4 regions of the Blautia acetigignens genome follow, and region 1 is predicted to be linked to each of the others. Evidence: riboswitches for the same ligand, from Rfam matches in the RefSeq annotation. Region 1 holds a riboswitch; each other region holds the start of a gene.

What was found. Region 1 has a riboswitch for FMN ahead of OCV70_RS17230 (hypothetical protein). Riboswitches for the same ligand answer to the same signal wherever they lie in the genome.
Region 2: it holds a riboswitch for FMN, as region 1 does, so the genes downstream of both, ribD (bifunctional diaminohydroxyphosphoribosylaminopyrimidine deaminase/5-amino-6-(5-phosphoribosylamino)uracil reductase RibD) here and OCV70_RS17230 (hypothetical protein) in region 1, are expected to answer to the same signal.
Region 3: it holds a riboswitch for FMN, as region 1 does, so the genes downstream of both, OCV70_RS19980 (4Fe-4S binding protein) here and OCV70_RS17230 (hypothetical protein) in region 1, are expected to answer to the same signal.
Region 4: it holds a riboswitch for FMN, as region 1 does, so the genes downstream of both, OCV70_RS02450 (ECF transporter S component) here and OCV70_RS17230 (hypothetical protein) in region 1, are expected to answer to the same signal.

What each region holds. Positions count from the first base shown of each region.
Region 1 is NZ_JAOQJM010000021.1:30,819-35,668, reverse strand. Features, by position in the region: gene OCV70_RS17245 (DUF6040 family protein) at 1-924, shown strand, start outside; gene OCV70_RS17240 (Rrf2 family transcriptional regulator) at 1,079-1,513, shown strand; gene OCV70_RS17235 (pyridoxamine 5'-phosphate oxidase family protein) at 1,725-2,120, shown strand; FMN riboswitch at 2,141-2,252, shown strand; gene OCV70_RS17230 (hypothetical protein) at 2,327-2,617, shown strand; gene OCV70_RS17225 (4Fe-4S binding protein) at 2,614-3,228, shown strand; gene OCV70_RS17220 (SIR2 family NAD-dependent protein deacylase) at 3,225-4,169, shown strand; gene OCV70_RS17215 (protein-ADP-ribose hydrolase) at 4,166-4,850, shown strand, end outside.
Region 2 is NZ_JAOQJM010000019.1:9,365-14,214, forward strand. Features, by position in the region: gene OCV70_RS16515 (bifunctional 3,4-dihydroxy-2-butanone-4-phosphate synthase/GTP cyclohydrolase II) at 1-280, opposite strand, end outside; gene ribE (riboflavin synthase) at 299-952, opposite strand; gene ribD (bifunctional diaminohydroxyphosphoribosylaminopyrimidine deaminase/5-amino-6-(5-phosphoribosylamino)uracil reductase RibD) at 934-2,061, opposite strand; FMN riboswitch at 2,338-2,452, opposite strand; gene OCV70_RS16530 (class I SAM-dependent methyltransferase) at 2,925-3,731, opposite strand; gene OCV70_RS16535 (class I SAM-dependent methyltransferase) at 3,756-4,415, opposite strand; gene OCV70_RS16540 (ABC transporter ATP-binding protein) at 4,432-4,850, opposite strand, start outside.
Region 3 is NZ_JAOQJM010000026.1:19,158-24,007, forward strand. Features, by position in the region: gene OCV70_RS17950 (LacI family DNA-binding transcriptional regulator) at 1-276, opposite strand, end outside; gene OCV70_RS17955 (helix-turn-helix transcriptional regulator) at 419-895, opposite strand; gene OCV70_RS17960 (hypothetical protein) at 1,151-1,570, shown strand; gene OCV70_RS17965 (hypothetical protein) at 1,627-1,797, shown strand; gene OCV70_RS17970 (winged helix-turn-helix transcriptional regulator) at 2,000-2,353, opposite strand; FMN riboswitch at 2,367-2,480, shown strand; gene OCV70_RS19980 (4Fe-4S binding protein) at 2,585-2,734, shown strand; gene OCV70_RS17980 (SIR2 family NAD-dependent protein deacylase) at 3,018-3,881, shown strand; gene OCV70_RS17985 (M14 family zinc carboxypeptidase) at 3,935-4,850, shown strand, end outside.
Region 4 is NZ_JAOQJM010000001.1:536,853-541,702, forward strand. Features, by position in the region: gene OCV70_RS02430 (helix-turn-helix domain-containing protein) at 1-398, shown strand, start outside; gene OCV70_RS02435 (carbohydrate-binding family 9-like protein) at 474-1,097, opposite strand; gene OCV70_RS02440 (hypothetical protein) at 1,332-1,892, shown strand; gene OCV70_RS02445 (NUDIX hydrolase) at 2,022-2,636, opposite strand; gene OCV70_RS02450 (ECF transporter S component) at 2,652-3,287, opposite strand; FMN riboswitch at 3,468-3,604, opposite strand; gene OCV70_RS02455 (mechanosensitive ion channel family protein) at 3,669-4,577, opposite strand; gene OCV70_RS02460 (DUF1294 domain-containing protein) at 4,652-4,850, opposite strand, start outside.

The sequences.
Region 1 (4,850 bases):
CTTTTGCTGATGACAGAACAGATGCAGGACGAACTGGATCAGAAAGACCAGACAATCCAGGAACTGAACAGGCAGCTAAGCGAATCGCTGACCTTGAACGAGAAATTGAACAGTGAAAACAGAGCCGAGAATATCGAAGCATTGCGGACAAGATTAAGGCAAACAGAGGAGCGATTGACCAACGAGACAAACAGAAGGAAAAGAGCCGACGCAGAAGTCGTGGCATGGAAATTTAAGTATGAAAAAGCAGAGCAGGAAAAACTTTATACACAGACACACCAAAAGACGGTAGAGGTAGCTGTTGAGAAAAAAGTGCCTTATGAGAAATGTGAAAAATGTGACCGTATTGCTTACCAGAAAGCAAAAGAAAAATGCGATAACCGTAAAAGCCAGTTAGAAAAGAAATATAAAAATATGACGATTGGTTATGAAAGTATCTTGTTTCTGCTGGCATGGTACAGCATAACGACAACGCTGTTTACCGCTATTCTTTCGCCAGTTTTCCTTAACGACTGTAGCACCTTTTTCGGTGCGTTAGGAAAAGGAATAGGAAGCTTGTTTCGGGAGTTTGTCATAGGTGCAGATTCTTTCGGACAGTTAAGTAATGTAATTTCAAACAGCATCATTTCCGGGATTGTGTACTGGCTGATTGCAACTATTGTTATAGGAATTTTATTCATAATAACAGGATTGATTATAGTTTGGATTGGATATCAGGTTGGAAAAATCTACCGGAAATATTGTTGGGATATACTCAGCATTATGGTGGCAATAATGAGTACAGCTATCGCAATCTACTTTGGTGAACGGATAAAATCTGTCATGTCGATAAACCTCATTGTATTGTTACTGCTGGTGCATGTGGTCTATATTGGAATCCGATGTTATGTGAAAGACTGGCGGGAGGAACGAGGATATTACTAAAACAAAAAGAAAACAGGAAGATTTTGTAAAGTATCTTCCTGTTTTTTCTAAAGCAGACTATTGATTGTATTTATATTAAGTTTTCAACAACAATGTAACCATTGAAATTACATCTGTTTTTTGATATGATTACTGTCAAAGAGAGGTGTTTATAATGCAGATTTCAAGCAGATTTACAATGGCAATCCATATGTTTGCCTGTATAGATACATTTTCGGATCAGAAGATGACTAGTGATTTTATGGCAGCAAGCATTGGAACTAATCCGGTGATTGTTCGTAAAATATTGCAACAATTAAAGGCTGCTGGTCTTATTGAAGTTGCAAGAGGGACAGGCGGTGTGACAATTACCAGACCATTGGAGCAGATTACATTCCTTGATGTGTATAAAGCAGTGGAATGTGCACCAGATGAAGAACTGTTTCATTTTCATGAGAATCCCAATCAGAAATGTCCGGTAGGAAAGAATATTCACCATGTTCTTGATAAGAGACTGTTAGAAGTACAGAAGGCAATGGAGGAAAAACTTTCAGAAATGACACTTGCTGATGTGAAAAAAGATATTGCAGTGTATACAGAGGAAGAGTAGCCTACAGAAGGCTTCGGATGAGTGATTATATCATCACAATTTCCGGAGCCTTTTCGTTTTTCATAATCAATGTAAAATCTTCAAAAGGAGTTGTAACAGAAAAAGTTACAAAAAGTTTGATGTAACTATTGACATTACATTAAACGGATGATATTGTATAGCTACAAGATGTAATAATCGTTGTTACAACATATCAAGGAGGTAATTTAAAATGCAGAAAGTAGTAGAATTTTTACAGAAAAACCCGGTTCAGTATTTAGCAACCGTCGGAAGAGATGGAAAGGCAAAATGCCGTCCATTCATGTTCTGTTTTGAGCAGGACGGAAAGCTTTGGTTCTGTACTAACAACACAAAGGATGTTTACAAGGATATGTTAGCAAATCCTGAAGTAGAAGTATCAGTATCTTCCCCTGAATACGCATGGATTCGCCTTCATGGCAAAGCAGTATTTGAGGACAACAAGAGTGTAAAGGAAGGATGCATGAACAATCCTATCGTTAAGGGACAGTACCAGACAGCAGATAATCCTATTTTTGAGGTATTCTATCTTGAAAATCCGCATGGTTTAATCGCAGATTTCTCTGGAAATCCACCTTATGAATTTTAAAGATAATTAACAGAAAAAATTACAGTCTTCGGGGCAAGGTGTAATTCCTGACCGGCAGTATAGTCTGCGAGCAAAAGCTGATATGGTGCAATTCCATAACCGACGGTAAAGTCCGGATGAGAGAAGATATGATAAAACAAGTCCCGCAGGAAATCCCGTCCTGCGGGCTGTTTTAAATTCAGGCATATCTCACAAAAAGGAGATTTATGAGTAACAATACAGCAACTATTAAAACAAGAAAAAATTTAGTTTCTACAAGGACGATAACAATGACAGCTCTACTGGCAGCTATATCATATGTGTTGGCATTTTTAGAGTTTCCGGTTCCTTTGAGTCCATCATTTGGCGAATTTCTGCCATTTATTAAGACTAAGCTGGACATTGTGCTATTCAATGCATTGCCGTTTAATATCTTAAAAGGCATGGTAATTGGAGCAATTACCATGATGATATATAAAAAACTTACACCGATACTGAAAGGAGAGACTTGGAAATGACAAAAATGGATTATCTTGAACTTCTGGTGGATGAAATTCATTCAACAACAGTTGCAACGATAGGTTCAGATGGACATCCTCAGACAAGAATCATAGATATGATGTACTATGATGAAGAAGGTGTGTATTTCCTTACAGCAACGGGAAAAACATTTTATGACCAGTTAATGGAGCAGCAGTATGTGGCAATATCCGCAACAAAAGACAAAATTGCGGTGTCTCTGCGTGGAAAAATAAAGAACATCGGAAAAAAGAATCTTGATATTATGTTTGAAAAAAATCCATATATGAAGAAAATCTATCCGGGAGATACGAAAGACGCAATCGAAGTGTTTCGGCTGTATGAGGCACAGGGAGAGTATTTTGATATCAGCAATCCATCAAATATTGTGAGGGATACTATAACAATTGGAAAAAACGAGGCAGTTCAGACAGGGTATTTTATTGGAAAAGAATGTATTGGATGCAAACTGTGTTACTCTGTATGTCCGCAAAAATGCATTGATATATCTTCAGTTCCGGTTACTATCAACCAGAATCATTGTCTGCATTGCGGAAGATGTGCAGAAATTTGTCCGAAGCAGTGTATTGAGAAAAGAGGTTCATTATGATTTTTAAGAAAATCAGAAAAGGGCATGCTGACTGGAGAAACTTTTTATGTAGTACTCCGGCAAGGGATTATGTATTCCAAAAGTATGCATATGAAGACCAGATTGACAGGGCAGCAAAGAATATAAGAAATACAGACTGTGTTATAATCGGGGCAGGAGCCGGGGCATCGACAGCTGCGGGAATCCAATATGGTGGTAAAAGGTTTACAGACAATTTTGCAGAATTTATAAAAAAATACGGTGAGTACTACATGACAGATATGTATGCAGCCGGATTTTATCCATATCCGTCTGAGGAGGCAAAGTGGGGATACTGGTCAAAACATGCATTGATGAACCGTTTTGATCCTCCGGCATTGCCGCTTTATACAGAACTTTATGATATTGTAAAGAACAAAGAATATTTTGTACTTACAACCAATGTGGATCATCAGTTTTATAAAGCGGGATTCGATGAAAAAAGAATATTTGCAACACAGGGAGATTATGGGAAAATCCAGTGCCAGAAAGCCTGTCATCCAAAGACTTACGATGCAAAAGACCTGTTTCGTAAAATGGATAAAGCAAGAAGAGACTGCCTGATTCCATCAGAACTTGTACCAAAATGTCCGGTGTGTGGCGGCAATATGGCTATGAATCTCCGTTGTGATAATTATTTTGTGGAAGATGAAGCGTGGCATGAGGCAGCCGACAGGTATGCGGGGTTTCTGGAACAGCATAAAGATAAAAAGGTTGTTCTTTTGGAACTTGGAGTTGGATTTAATACGCCGATTATTATACGTTTCCCTTTTGAAAAGATGGTGAGGGAGAACTCGTCTTATAGTTTGATACGCCTGAATATGGACGAAGCAGTTGTGCCGGAAAGCTTCGGGGAACGTGCAATTGGTATTGGCGGTGATATGGCAAAGGCAATTACTGATATAAGGGGGCTAGTATTATGACACAGGATGAGCGAAGAGAATATCTGATTCAGTATCTTTTAAAAGAAGAAATACGAGTTGGCAGCCAGAACATTCCTACGGATAAGCAGGGGCAGGAAAATCTGCTTCGCTCACTTATGAATGTCAGACCGCCAAGACCAATCAGTAATGATTTTTTGAAAATACAGGATGAGTATCTTGCAGAAAGAAATATAGAGCGTGGAATCACAGATGCTGCCGCGCTTGCACCTGTCAGATCCGATTCGAGATTATATATCTGGCAGGGTGATATTACGACACTGAAATGTGATGCAATCGTAAATGCTTGCAACTCACAGATGCTTGGATGCTTTTCGCCGATGCATGCCTGTATTGATAATTTTATTCATACTTATGCAGGAATTGAGCTGCGTCTGAAAATGCATGAGATTATGACAGAGCAGGGACATGAAGAAGAGACCGGCAAAGCAAAGATAACATCGGGCTACAATCTTCCGGCAAAATATATTCTTCATACGGTAGGACCGATTATACAATGGAAAGTCACAAAAAAAGATGAAGACCTGTTGGCAAGCTGCTATACAGAGTGCCTAAAGCTTGCAGCTGATACTGGTGTGGAATCTATTGCATTCTGTTGTTTGTCTACAGGTGTATTCCGTTTTCCACAGCAACGAGCTGCCGAGATTGCAACGAACACTGTAA
Region 2 (4,850 bases), on a different contig from region 1:
CTACTGCCACGGTAAATGCTGTACTGTGATTGTCCGTGTTCTCCGCAACCATCGGCGGAAAGTTCAATCTCGCCGCAATTTCTGCACTCATCGGTGTACAGATAAGACCCTTTGCATAGGTCGCCATGAAATTAATATTTTCCCTGGTCGCAAACTCTGCCGCACATATCAGATCTCCCTCATTTTCTCTGTCCGGATCATCTGTGACCAGAACTATTTTTCCTTCCTTAAGATCCCTAAGTGCTTCTTCAATTGTGTTGTACTGATAATTTTGTGACATAGTGTATATCCTCCTGTTCTAAAACCCGAATTCTTCAAGAAACTCCATCGTAATTCCGGATTCTTTTTTCTCTTCTTCGTTTTTTCTGATGCCAAGCAGTTTTTCTACGTATTTTCCGATCACATCATTTTCCAGATTAACCAGATCCCCCGGCACCTTTTCCAAAAGAGTGGTTTCTTCTCCTGTATGTGGAATGACCGACACCTGAAAACCAGCTTCATCAACCCTTGCAACTGTCAGGCTGATCCCATCAATACAGACGGATCCTTTTTCCACGATCAGATGCAAAATCTGTGGCGATGTCTCAATTGATACCCAGATGGCATTTTCTTCCCGGAGCATGGAACGTATCACGCCAGTCCCATCAATATGGCCGCTTACTATGTGTCCCCCGAACCTGCCGTCTGCAGCCATTGCACGTTCCAGGTTTACCTGGCTTCCGGCCTTGCAGCTGCCAAGACTGCTTCTTCTGATCGTCTCTGCCATCACATCGGCAGTAAATCCGTCCGGCTGAATCGACGTAACTGTCAGACACACACCATTCACAGCGATACTGTCACCGATCCTTGTCCCTTCCAGGACTTTCCGGGCTTTCACTGCCAGGATCCCTGATTCCCCTGTCAGCTGTATATAACGGACTTTTCCTTTCTCTTCTACGATTCCTGTAAACATGATTCCTCCTGTTTTTTATCACACACCTGACATTTTATCCGGATATCCTCACCGATCTGACAGATATCTGTATATTTCAGTTCCACTGCTTCAGACGGCAGTTCAACTCCAATACCCTCTACCGGTGTCTTCCCAGCCACACCGCCAAACAGCTTTGGTGCCACAAAAGCCTGTACTTCCTTTACAATTCCAGCTCGCAGTGCACTGTCATTTAACGTACCTCCTCCCTCCAGGAGGATGCTGTCAATGCCTCTGTTTCCCAGATCTGCCATCAGCTTCTTAAGGTCTATCTGATTCTTTTCGTCGGGACAGTAAATGGTTTCAACTCCCATGGTATGTAATATTTTTATTTTCTCTTTTGCATTTTTCTGTTCTGCATAAGCCACGATCGTCCGGTACTTTTCCGCACTTTTTACAATCTGACTGCCCGGCGGGATCCTGAGCTTACTGTCACACACAATCCTGACAGGACTTTTCCAGCCTTCTACCCGGACGTTTAACATCGGATCATCTGCAAGCACAGTTCCAATACCAGCCATGATTCCCATGTACTGATGCCGCATATGCTGTACTTCTTTTCGTGCAGATTCTCCGGTGATCCATTTTGATGCTCCTGTTTTCGTTGCGATCTTCCCATCCAGTGTCATGGCATACTTCATTACCACATAAGGGGTCTTCGTAGTAATATAATGGAAAAACACCGGGTTCAGCTGATCACATTCTTCTCTCATAAAATCTTCAACTACTGTTACACCGGCTTCCCTTAACATCTGTACACCTTTTCCTGCCACTTTCGGATTCGGATCTCTGGAACCGATCACCACTTTTCTGATCTTCTGTTCAATGATCGCTTCCGTACATGGAGGTGTTTTACCATGATGACAGCAAGGCTCCAACGTGACATAAATCACCGCACCTTCTGCTGATTCTGTAAGAGAAGCAATTGCATTACGTTCCGCGTGAAGTTCTCCATACTTTTTATGATAGCCTTCCCCGATGATCTTTCCGTCTTTTACGATCACTGCCCCTACCATAGGATTGGGATTCGTCCAGCCTTCTCCTTTTTTGGCCAGTTGAATAGCCCGAAGCATATATTCCTGATCCGTCATTTCTATTCCTTCTTTCTTATTCCTGTTCTTTGCCTGGGCTACGCCGAGGCTTTTAAACATGTGCAATCGGATTCACAGACAAGTGAATGGTATAGTTATTTCGAAAACGATGTACCAGATACAAAAAAAGCCTGCAGAAATATCTGCAGGGTGGAATTGATCTGTTACATATGATTGATAAATGAATGTCTGATTTTCCTATATAAAAAGCTCTGAAATGGATCACCATCTCAGAGCTCTGATACTACATTCATTCATACAAAAAATCAACTGTACTATCATCTTCTTCCATCCAGACTGTACTGTCGGCCCCGGAATCTCACCGGATCATGCCTCTCGGCTCGCGGGCTTTACCGCCGGTAGGGAATCTCACCCTGCTCTGAAGATATCTTTTTGTTTATTTTAATACTTTATCTGTTGTTTGTAAAGCAGAATTTTTATTTTACTTAGTTTACTGATGGAGATAGAATATCCATATACACAATAAATATCCTCATTTTATCCATATATTATATCGTTTTATGAATTGTTTTTTTATTAAAATTACACTATTTTTTCACTATTTTTCATTACTTCATCGTTTTCGCCAGTGAATTGAGCAATGCCCACATCTCTGGATTAGCCAATACTTTTGCCAGAAGTTCCGGATCGACTTCATCAGCAACAGAACCGTCACAAGCAACCAAACGATAACGGTTTCTGTATAGAGTTGGTTGAAGCTTCTGGTTAAAGATTTGCAAAAGTTCCCATAGTGCATTATCTTTTAATTTTGCACGCTGGTGATAGAAAGCGGCTTTTGATGGTGTTTCATCAGTGCGTCCGAAAAAATGATAAAGTTCTCTCTCTCTGATATTGTATATCCACTATAGTTTTAGATGTATCATCTTTACCATCTTGAATTGATCAGAAACTGTCATACTGACCTTTGTGGATAGCTTTAAGCCATTTTTAGGGATGTAACGATAGTATGGTTCCTCCGCAATCACCTTCACATTACCCCCGATCTTTGCTGCCAGTTCTTCCGCTGAATCCACATAAAAGAACATTTGTGCATCGGCATGGCCGACCTGTTTCATATATTTTTTCTTCATCATGGTCATTCCTCTTTTGTTCACCGTATCAAAAACAACTTCCATATTTCCAAATTGCCCAATCATACGCAGAAGGGCAATGACCTTATGTTCCTCAAAATAATGAAATAACCCGCCTGCAGTAACGAGAATAGGAGCATCAAGTACATCATTGCGAACTTTTTTGATCCAATCCTTTGCAAAGGCATCCCCGGAAATATATAATTCCCTCTCTGGTTCGGGAAGAAGTCCCCGCCGGTATTCGATTACATGAGGCAGATCCACGGCATACCAGTGTGTCTTCCCGTTATCACATCGGTGATAGGTTGTCTCCAGACCACAGCCCAGTTGGACAATCACACCGTCCGGTCTGCGTTCCAGAAAAGACCGAATAATCCGATCCATATTAGCAGACCGGGAAGCAGAGGCCAAAAGGGTATACTGGTTCTGCATATTCTGTTTAATCAAGTCTGAAGGCAGCTTCTTTTTCAATTCCAATGCTTTTTTATCATATAAAATTTGTGGGCAATGCTCAGCAGCATAAATTCTTCCCAGCATAGGGACAAACAGGGTATCCTCCACGACTCCTAACTTGGACATAGCCAAACCTCCTGTTTTGATACATTACTTTCTGCCGACAAGCAGCCGGGAAGACCCCAGCATCATCATGGCAGCCCAACGGTGGGAGCCAAAAGCTTCCTGTGCAGTGTCAACGAGTCGTACTTCCTCATACCCCATATCCCGCAGTTTCTGCGCAAAACCTTCCATGTCACCGTACATCTTTGGTTTCATATCATCGTTGAGTGCAAAGACGCCGCCTTTTTTCAATACCCGCAGGCTTTCCAGCAGCAGTTTCTGCATATCAGCACCCATAACATTGTGATAGACATAGTTGCTGATAACTACATCAAAGCTCTCATCAGGAAAATCCAGCTGCTTCGCATCACCGTGCTGAAATACACAGCGGGAAGCCACGCCCTCACTGGCAGCATTCTTCTCGCAGAGTGCTTTGCTGTAATTGTACACAGCGCCCCAGTAATCAACACCGATCACTTTTGCTTTCGGCCATGTCAGAGCTGAACGGATTGTCAATGCTCCGGAGCCGCAGCCTACTTCCAGAATCTTCCCCTCGCCGTCATAGTCCAGATGAGAAAGAACGACTCGATGAACCTGTTCCATGATTCCGCCAATGATGTAAAAGACAGGGTTGGACATCCAGCTTCCATAGTCTTCTCCGTGGGTACCAAGTCGGATATTTTCCTGCTTACAATGGTTCTTGTTCATTACATTTCCTCCTTCTTCACGCAAGTTTCCAGTTCTGGCTTTCTGTCTGCAGTTTTACCATATGGGCATATACACCATTCTTTTCTTCCAGATCCTTTGGTGATCCTTCTTCTGCAACTGTACCATCAGAAAGGACAACGATCTTATCTGCTCCGGCTACGGTACGCATCCTGTGGGCGATAACCAGAACGGTTTTATCTGCGATCAGACGGGAAAGGGCTGTCTGTATCAGAGTTTCATTTTCCACATCCAGGGAAGCAGTCGCTTCATCCAAAAGAATGATCGGCGCATTTTTCAGAAATGCACGGGCAATAGAGATACGCTGGCGCTCTCCGCCGGATAGTTCACAGCCATTTTCTCCGATATTGGTATGCCATCCATCCGGCAGTTTTTTGGCAAATTCATCCACATTGGCAAGTTTCGCAGCCGCAATGA
Region 3 (4,850 bases), on a different contig from region 1:
GCGCAGAACTTCGGTCCACAAATCCAGCTCCGGGTCGCAGACAACCTGTTTGCGGTGGTTGATGATGAGCACCTTGATCAGACGGTGCGGTGCGTCGGGACTCTGGAAGGAGGAGTTTTCCGGGAGCACGCCGCCGTTGTTTTCCAGTTCTTTTATGCATTCCAAAACCTTCTGGCGGGTCTGTTCGTTTACGCCGGGTTTGCCGTTGACTGCGAGGGAGACGGTGGCTTTGGAAATGCCAAGATGTCTGGCGACATCGACCATTTTTACTTTCATAGGGATACCTGCCTTTCCGGGGAAAATGTGGTTGGTGAAAATTGCTTACGGGTGGAGCTGTATGGTTTGCTCATGTTTATATTTAAACATTTTAAACTATTGATTTAAACAAGTCAAGGAGGAAAACAGGTGCATATGAAGTCTAATTCTGGTTGGCGGATACTTCCTTCTCTACCCACAGCTGCAGTGCTTCAATAGCACGGGAAACTTTTTCCAGATTTTCCTGGATATTGGAAAAATCAGGAATCTCGTCCTCGGAGATCTTTCCATCTCTGGAAATTTCGATAAGGCGGTTGGTGAGCGGGTAAACAGCATTTAAGGAGGCAACGGTTTCCAGAATGATTGCCGGAAGCTCGGTCATCTCTATAGAAGGAACGTATTTCATACCGATCGGACATTCATGTGAGCAGTAGTAGTTGCAAAGCTCCGGGGCATTGTAAACCTGGGACATGCGGATCACGTCCTCGGGGGCAGGCTGTACCTTCTCATTTTCGATGCGCTCTAAGCGGTCCTCGGAAATAAATGCGAGAAGTTCAGAGGCTTTTTCCCGGGGGAGGTTGTCTTCCTCACGCAATTGCTGGTAAATGGTTTTATTTTCTCTGGTGGATTTTCTTCCCATGGATTTTTCCTTTCCCTGCTGTATTACGAACATTTCGGATGCGTTTGGTTTTTTGTGCTGCGTTGAAATTCATATTACGCAGCGTCTGCGGAATAATTGGGGTTATTCCGCAATAAATGCGGTGTATTTTCCCAGGCAAAAACACTATAATCATCCCATAAAGTTCAATACAACATCTGTTAAAGATTACGGAAAGCTTTTTAAACTGGCTTTCCGGTCTGGATTTAGTATAACACGAAAGAAGAGGGAAATGAAATGGAAGGTTACAATTTACAGAAAGAAATGAGTGAAGCGATACAGGCTGGTGAAAACGCATTGTGCAGTCTGAGGGCAGCAAGGGAAGAACTTCAGAAAGCTGGGAACTGGGGAATTGTGGATTTGTTTGGAGGCGGATTTATTACAAACCTGATCAAGCATTCCAAAATGGATAACGCTTCCCACCTGATGGAAAATGCCAAGTATGATCTGAAGAAGTTCCAGAAAGAGCTTAGGGACGTGACGATCAATACGGATTTGTCAATTGACTGCGGCGGTTTTCTTACCTTTGCCGATTTCTTCTGGGACGGCGTGGTTGCCGACTGGCTGGTACAGTCGAAAATCAATGATGCAAAGCGTCAGGTCGATGACGCGATTGCACAGGTGGAGCAGATTCTCAGGAGACTGAAGCAGTATTAAAATTTTGAATGGCAAGCTAAATTATTGATTAGATAGAAAAAATGGAGGAAAAAATTATGTTAACACTTATTATAATCGTTTTAATTCTCATGGCAATTTGCAGACCGCGTCGCTACAGAGGCTTTGGCCCGTATCACCATCATCACGGCCCTGGCGGTCCATTTGGTCCTGGCCCTGGCGGACACAGAGGTCCTGGCGGCCCATTTGGCCCTGGTCCAAGATGGTAAATGATTTACAGAGAAAATATTAGAATTGGAATTTGATGACTGGAAATGTCTCTAACATTCTATGTGGAATGCAGGGACATTTCCGGAGAACAATTCAGATTATAAGGATAAAATCCGGAACTTTAATTCTTTGTCAAAGTTCCGGGTTTTTTATGCGTGAAAAGTAATTTGATTTATTTCTTTCTTTGATTATGGAATAAATTTAGGAATACTGCTTCTTATAATTTTCTCCCCAGGCCCACATTGCATCCATGATGGGCTTCAGGCTGTAGCCAAGCTCGGTCAGGGTGTATTCTACTCTTGGCGGCACTTCGGCGTAAACCTTGCGGGTGAGAAGTCCGGATTCTTTCATCTGGCGAAGCTGTGAGGTGAGAACCTTCTGAGATACCGTGCCGATGGATTTGCGCAGCTCACCGAACCGCTTGGTGCCAGTAAGCAGATCGCGGAGGATGAGCACCTTCCATTTATCGCTGATGAGAGTGAGGGTAGTCTCCACGGGGCAGGCTGGGAGATTGGGAGCTGTGGACTGGGATGTTGATTCATTATGTTTTTCCATTGTGATGATACAAATAGTTCTTCAGGACAAGGTGAAATTCCTGACCGGCAGTATAGTCTGCGCGCCATATGGCTGATACGGCGAAATCCCGTAACCGACGGTAAAGTCCGGATGAAAGGAGATAACAATGAATACAGAAATTATAAAAATTGAGAATGTAAATAAAGATAATAATTTTAAAGAAAAAAATAAGATAATGCTTCAGGTGAGAATGCTGACAATGACGGCTGTATTGGCTGCAAACTATGTTATTCCGTCTGTCCACAGAAATGTATTGATATTAGTAAAATTCCGGTGGAAATCGATCAGAATCATTGTCTTCACTGTGGAAGATGTGTGGAAACTTGTCCTGCTCAGGCAATTATGAAGAGAGGACAATAATCGGAGAAAGGACTGGATAGTGGCAGGTATGAACCAAAATGAGAGACGAATTTTCCTGATTTAAGAGCTTTTAAATGAGCGGGAGAATGAAAATTATGGAACAATGTCCATTCCAAGAGAGCGGGAAGATCAGAAACTGCTTTTGCGCGGGCTGATGAATGTTCGAGTGCCGAAGAAAATAAATCCCAGATTTTTGCAGATCCAGGACGAATATTTGAGGGCAGAAATGGAAGAAAAGAATATTCTATTTAAAGAAAAAAATCAGTTGTTTTACAGAAGAAGGATGGCGAAGATCCAGCAGCTGAAAGAGGCGATTGAAGAAGCGGATGCGGTTGTGATTGGTGCAGGAGCCGGGCTTTCTACTTCAGCAGGGTTTGTATATACAGGGGAACGATTTTCGAAATATTTTGGAGATTTTGCGGGAAAATATGGATTTGAGGATATGTACTCAGGCGGATTTTATCCATTTGATTCTTTGGAGGAATATTGGGGGTACTGGAGCAGATATATTTATATTAACCGATATATGAATGCGCCGAAGCCAGTGTACGAGAATCTTTTGAGACTGGTACAGGAGAAGGACTATTTCGTGCTTACAACCAATGTGGATCACTGTTTCCAGAAAGCTGGTTTTGATAAACATAGAATGTTCTATACACAGGGAGATTATGGTCTCTGGCAGTGCAGCAGACCATGCCATCATGAGACATATGATAACCGGAAAATTGTGGAGAAAATGGTAGAAGCACAGGGCTATACTGTGGCAGCAGACGGCACATTACTTGCTCCGCAACGCGCTGCACTGAAAATGACAGTTCCGTCAGAATTAGTACCTCATTGTCCAAAATGCGGCGCTCCAATGACCATGAATTTACGTGCGGACAGTACCTTTGTGGAAGATGATGGATGGCACAAAGCTGCCTCCAGATATGATGATTTCATCCGCAGACACCAGAGAATGAAGGTTCTTTTCCTCGAGCTTGGTGTGGGTTATAACACTCCCGGCATTATCAAATATCCTTTCTGGCAGATGACCGCAGGCAATCCGAAGGCTGTTTATGCATGTATCAATTACAGAGATGCCGCCTGCCAAACGGAATTACAGAACCAGGCGATTTGTATAGAGGGAGATATTGAGAGATTGTGACTATGTAGCCGCTAATATATTAGCAAGGGAAGTATGTTTTGCAGGAGTCGCTCATGAAATATTATCAGAAAGCAGTTTCTACTCCGGGAATACCGTACTATACATATGAAGAAATGCAGCAGGATCTTGCCGCTTTGCAGGCGGAGTATCCTGCTTTTTTGCAGCTGCATTCTGCTGGGAAAAGTGTAGAAGGAAGAGACATTACAGAAGTAATTCTGGGAAATATAGAAAGCAGATTTCATATTCTGATTCAGGCTTCCATGCATGCCAGGGAATATATGAATACAATTCTGATGATGAACCAAATAAATGATTATTTGCGGCAAAAAACTGGAAAATATTTGGAAAATCAATCCTGTAAGCGATACGCTTCATCTCAAGATGTATATGGAATTCATACATTTTCCAGAGATAAAAAGTATATTCATAGAGCTCTAAATAACATCCAAGACATATGCTTTCATATCATCCCCATGGTAAACCCCGACGGCGTCACATTATGCCAAAATATGAATGCAGCACTGGCAAATCCTATCGTAAAAAAGTGTGCAGCAAGCAGGCAGGAAGCAAATAATTTTATCCAGAGGTGGAAAGCTAACGCCCGCGGCGTAGACCTAAACCGAAACTTCGATATAGGCTGGGCGTCCTACATAGGCGCACCTGCTCCATGCGAAGAAGGCTATAAAGGCCCATCCCCAGCCAGCGAACCGGAAACCCAGGCCATTCTTCACACTGCCAGCAAATACAAGTTTGCCTGCTGTATTTCCTATCATTCTTCCGGAAATCTCATTTATTGGGACTACGGCTGTCGCGGAAATCTCCGCCAAAAAGAACTGGCTCTTGCCAACTATGCATCCACCATAATTGGCTATCCTCTCCATTCTACCATCCAGGATGCCGCAGCCACCGCAGGCTGCAGCGACTATTTTGTTCTGAAACTGAAAATCCCCGCTATAACCATCGAAACCG
Region 4 (4,850 bases), on a different contig from region 1:
CAGACCTTTCCACTACATCGGAAGTCACTGGGCAATTCTCTGTAAACCGTGCAAGGCTCCAGCTGATGATGCAGTTCATTCACGAAAATTACAGAAGAAATCTTTCCCTGGATGAGATCGCCGCACAGTCTATGATCAGTAAAAGCTCTGCCCTAAATCTTTTTCGGAGCTATCTTCACATCACGCCAGTTAATTATCTCATAAACTATCGGCTGAAACAGGCTGCCCTTCTGCTTTCCCATACAGAGAAAAAAGTCAGCACCATTTCAGCCGAAACTGGTTTTCACAATGTAGATTATTTTTGCAAAGCCTTCAAAAAGCACTATCAGGTGACCCCTAGGGAATATCGAGAAGAAAAGCGGGAACTTGTCAAAATGTCTTGCATCCTGAGTTTTTGAGCCAAACTTGTAAGTTTCCTGTCCTTAATCCATAACATCAAAACCAGGGCTGCTTGTACTCCTCCAATGGTGTTGTTATGCCATCACTGCCTCTGCGAAGCAGACCGGCAGGTGAAAATCAGGTTTCTCACTTTCAATGGGAGAGTAGCTTCCGAAATGCAGAATTTCCTCTGACTCTGAAATTTTATAGAAATTACAGTAAAAGCTTCTGCCCTTTTTTATTTCTTCAAAATCACAGATTTCTTTGAGATATTCTTCCGGGAAAAGTACCTCCAGATACCATTTATTCTCTTCTACAGCTGCCTTCACACCAGTCATGGCAAACTGCTCTTCGCTAATGGAGCATCTGCTTTTTCTCCCGCGTCCATAATTGGCAAGCATTGCACCGTTTGCATTGATCTCAAAATTTGTATACATACATTCATTTGAAAGTGCCTGGTTTTCCTCTGGGAAAGCAAGAAAAATTTCCATTGCACTATCTGTATAAACCGGATCATTGTGCCTGTAATACCGTCTGAGAGGATTTTTTTCTTCGCAAACCATTTTCACAAACAGTCCTTCCCCTTCCACATATCCCATCCATCCGTAGACAAGTGGGCTCTGTTTGCTGTTCCACATATATTGATTAATAAAGAACTTTTCACAATGTTCAATCTGCTCTTTTCGTTCTATTTTTTTCACATGATATTGTAATCCCATAACCATCCTCTTTTCTATATTTTTATTAAAGCCATTGCACTGTTATAAAACCTGTTTAAATATACTTCAGTATACCATATTTCTACTTCCATTTCCGCTGAAAAAGGAATTGTTTTAGATTATATTTCCAAAATATGCTCTATATCTTTTTTACATTTTTTGCTGCAGATATGTTATAATGGGGACGTTGATTGAATAAAACAGTTTTGAACATACTTATGAGGTAAAATACTTATGAAATACAGAGATGAATTTCGCATTGCTTCCACAGCCATTTTGCTTAGCGTGGCTATGTTTGGAATTTCCGTGGTAGTTCCAAAGGAGAGCCGGGTTCCTACAGCCAAGACTACTTTGGTAGAAGCACCTGAGACAGCTGCCGAAGCAGAAGCTGCTGCCGAACAAACAGAATTTCCTATTTATAACCAGGAAAGCAACTATGATACTTCTTATGACAACAGCCAGGATTACTATGAACCTGATACTTCCGGTGACAGCTCAGATCCTGCAAACAGCGGCGATTCTTCTGGCAGTGATCAGATCACTTATCCTTCTGAGGATACCGGTGATGGCTCCGGAGATACTTCCGGAGGGGATGCTTCCGGAGGGGATACTTCTGGAGGGGATACTTCTGGAGGAGATGCTCCTGCGATTCCGGATTACACAGAGACTCCCGGCGATGGCTATGAGCCAAGTGAAGATAACAACTGGGATTATGTAGCCCCTGGTGCTGACTCCGGAGCAGATGGTTCTGACGGTTCAGACAGTGCCCAGCCGGATATGGAGGTTTATGAATAGCGTCGTTTCAATTGCATAATAAGAAAACAAAATCCCCGTGGATTCATTTCACGAAGCATTCCAATTATGTTCAGCTTCTGAAAATTCCCGGGGATTTTGTAATTTACAATCTAATGCTAAAATATATCATCATTTTATTTGATTCAAAAATGCAAATGGCTCCTTATCTTCCAGAAAATGCATCAGCATATAGGCAGTCATGATTGCCACATTCTCCTCCTGTAAAATACGCTTCACTTCTTCTTTATCCGCAAGAACAACTTCAATCTCCTCTGTAGCCTCCTGAGCCTTGGAGCTGATCTGACCGCTGGCATATCCGTACACAGTCGCACAGGATTCATCTGTCATCCCTACCGTGGTAAAATAAGGCTTCTGATAGGCCTCTGCTACCGGAATCGGTTCCAGCTTTAAGCCTGTTTCCTCGTACATCTCACGGACTGCACCCTCATGATAATTTTCATCTGGTTCTACCAGTCCTGCCGGAAATTCATAAATATAATCTCCCAGCGTGTAGCGATACTGCCGAATCAATACCACCTTGTCGTGGTTTTCTCCGTAAATACTGTAAATAATTACGCCATCTGGTTTGTTTTTGCGGGTTACAAGCTTCAGGCTCTCCACATCTCTGGCACGGGATGCCACGAAGTAATTCACAGGTGTGTTATGTACACTGGTTGCCTTTACATTATAAAGGTTTACATAACGGTTATCTGTCTGCTTGGTAATGCTGTTGATTTTTCCCATAGGAACCTCTTTTCATCAGTCACCGCGAAGGATTACACGAATTCTTTTATAAATAAAGAATACGATCACTGAGGTTAATGTGTATTTAAATAAGTTAAATGGCACAAGAATCATAATTGCAAAGGTAAGAAGGTTCGTAACACCACTGTGTACTGCTGCGCCCATCTCGATAAATGCCTGAACCGGCATTCCAAATGCCTTTCCGTATGCCGGAAGAAGAACAAATGCATTTATAAAGCATGCAAGGATAGTGGTAAGAATTACACCAACTGCCATTCCGGCAACTGCATGTGTTCTTGTTTTCTTATGCTGGTAGCGGTAGATCAGGCCTGCCGGAATTACATAAGAGCAGCCAAAGATGAAGTTCGCCACATCTCCAACACCTGCTGTCATAGTTCCTTTGGTTACCAGATGAACCAGAATCTTCACCAGCTCGATCAGCATGCCCGCTACAGGTCCCATTGCAAAGGAACCGATCAGTGCCGGAATTTCGGAAAAATCCAGCTGGTAAAAGGATGGAGCAAGAAAAGGAAGCGGCACCTCAAAATTCATAAGTACGCCGGCCACAGCACCTAACATTGCTACCTGGGCAATGGTTCTGGTTCGGCTTCGTTCCATTACATTTCCATTTCTGATTACTTGTTCGCTCATACTCGTCACTCCTTAAATTATAATATTTAAAGAAAATTTCTGCAAGTATGCGAATAGAAAATCTTAGGATCTTTTCCAGCACTGCAGCAAGCAGCTATTTCCATCCACACAAAAAGCCCCGGAATTTCTTCCGGGGCAATGAGTACGTACAAATAAATATCAACTTATCTGATCATTCTGCGCGTTCTTCTCTCATCCAGACTTTACTGTCGGTTTTGGAATTTCACCAAATCAGCCGCCTAAGCGGGTCGCGGACTATACCGCCGGTAGGGAATTTCGATATTCAAGTTCTCGATCACCCTGCCCCGAAGAAATTTTCTTTATTCATGTGGATTATACAATAGAAAAACAATAATTTCAAGAAGAAGTAAAAATATTTTTTTATTCTTCCGTTCTTTTCTCCACCACATGCACATCCATCTGGGGATAAGGAATTCCAATTTCGTTAGCATCGAATGCTATTTTTATTTTTTCATTCAGGCGCCATTTGATGTTCCAGTATTTCTCTGTAGGGACCCAGACCCTAAGCCCCAGGACCACTGCGCTGTCTCCCAGTTCATCTACAAACACCTGCATCTCCTTATCTGACTTTGTGCCGGGATCCTCCTGCAAAATGTGATAAAGAAGCTTTTTGGCTTTTTTAATATCGGAATCATAGGAAATCCCTACTTTAATTTCCAACTTACGCAAAGCCTGGGCAGTTACATTAATGATAGTACTGTTGGACAGCCTGCCATTTGGAATGATCACATGCTTATTATCTACTGTTGTAAGGGTTGTATAAAACATCTCAATTTTATACACTGTGCCTTCTGTACCACCTGACTGGTCCTGAATAATGTAATCACCTACCTGAAAAGGTTTAAACAGTAACAGCATTACACCACCTGCCAGATTTTCCAGTCCTCCCTGAAGAGCAAGACCAATCGTAACACCGGCAGTTCCAAGAAGAGCCGCAACTGAAGATTCCTTCACGCCAAAATAAGTAGCAATATTAAAGATCAGAATCAGATATAACAGGAATTTTCCGAAGGAGCAGATAAACTGGGCAACTCCCTTATCTACGCCAGCCTTTTCCATGGATCTTTTTGTTATTTTCAGGAACCACTTGATCAGCTTCGTTCCTGCATAAAAAGCAAGAACTGATAAAACCACCTTCATCCCGAACTCGATTAAATCCGGAATGTGTCCATTAAAGTAAGCCTTGAGCTGACTCATATTGAAATTGACCTTATCTACGGTTTCCTGTACCGTTTCCTGAACTGCATTTTCAATTACCTGTTCTTCCAAATTATCATCTCCCGCTTCTCATCGTCAAACGTTTTCCACAGTCATCGGCCTGCTTCCACTTGTTTATCCACCGCTTACTGTACCATTCTCCACAATATCAGCTGAACTGCCAGAATCAGCGGCACACCCACACGAAATTTCCACTTTCTGGCCTTATGGTGAAAAAACTGCATTCCCAGAATAGCCCCAACAGAGCCTCCAATAGCCGCCACGGCAAGCAGCTGGGCTTCCGGAATTCTCCACTGCTTATGGATTGCCTTCTGCTTGTCCGCT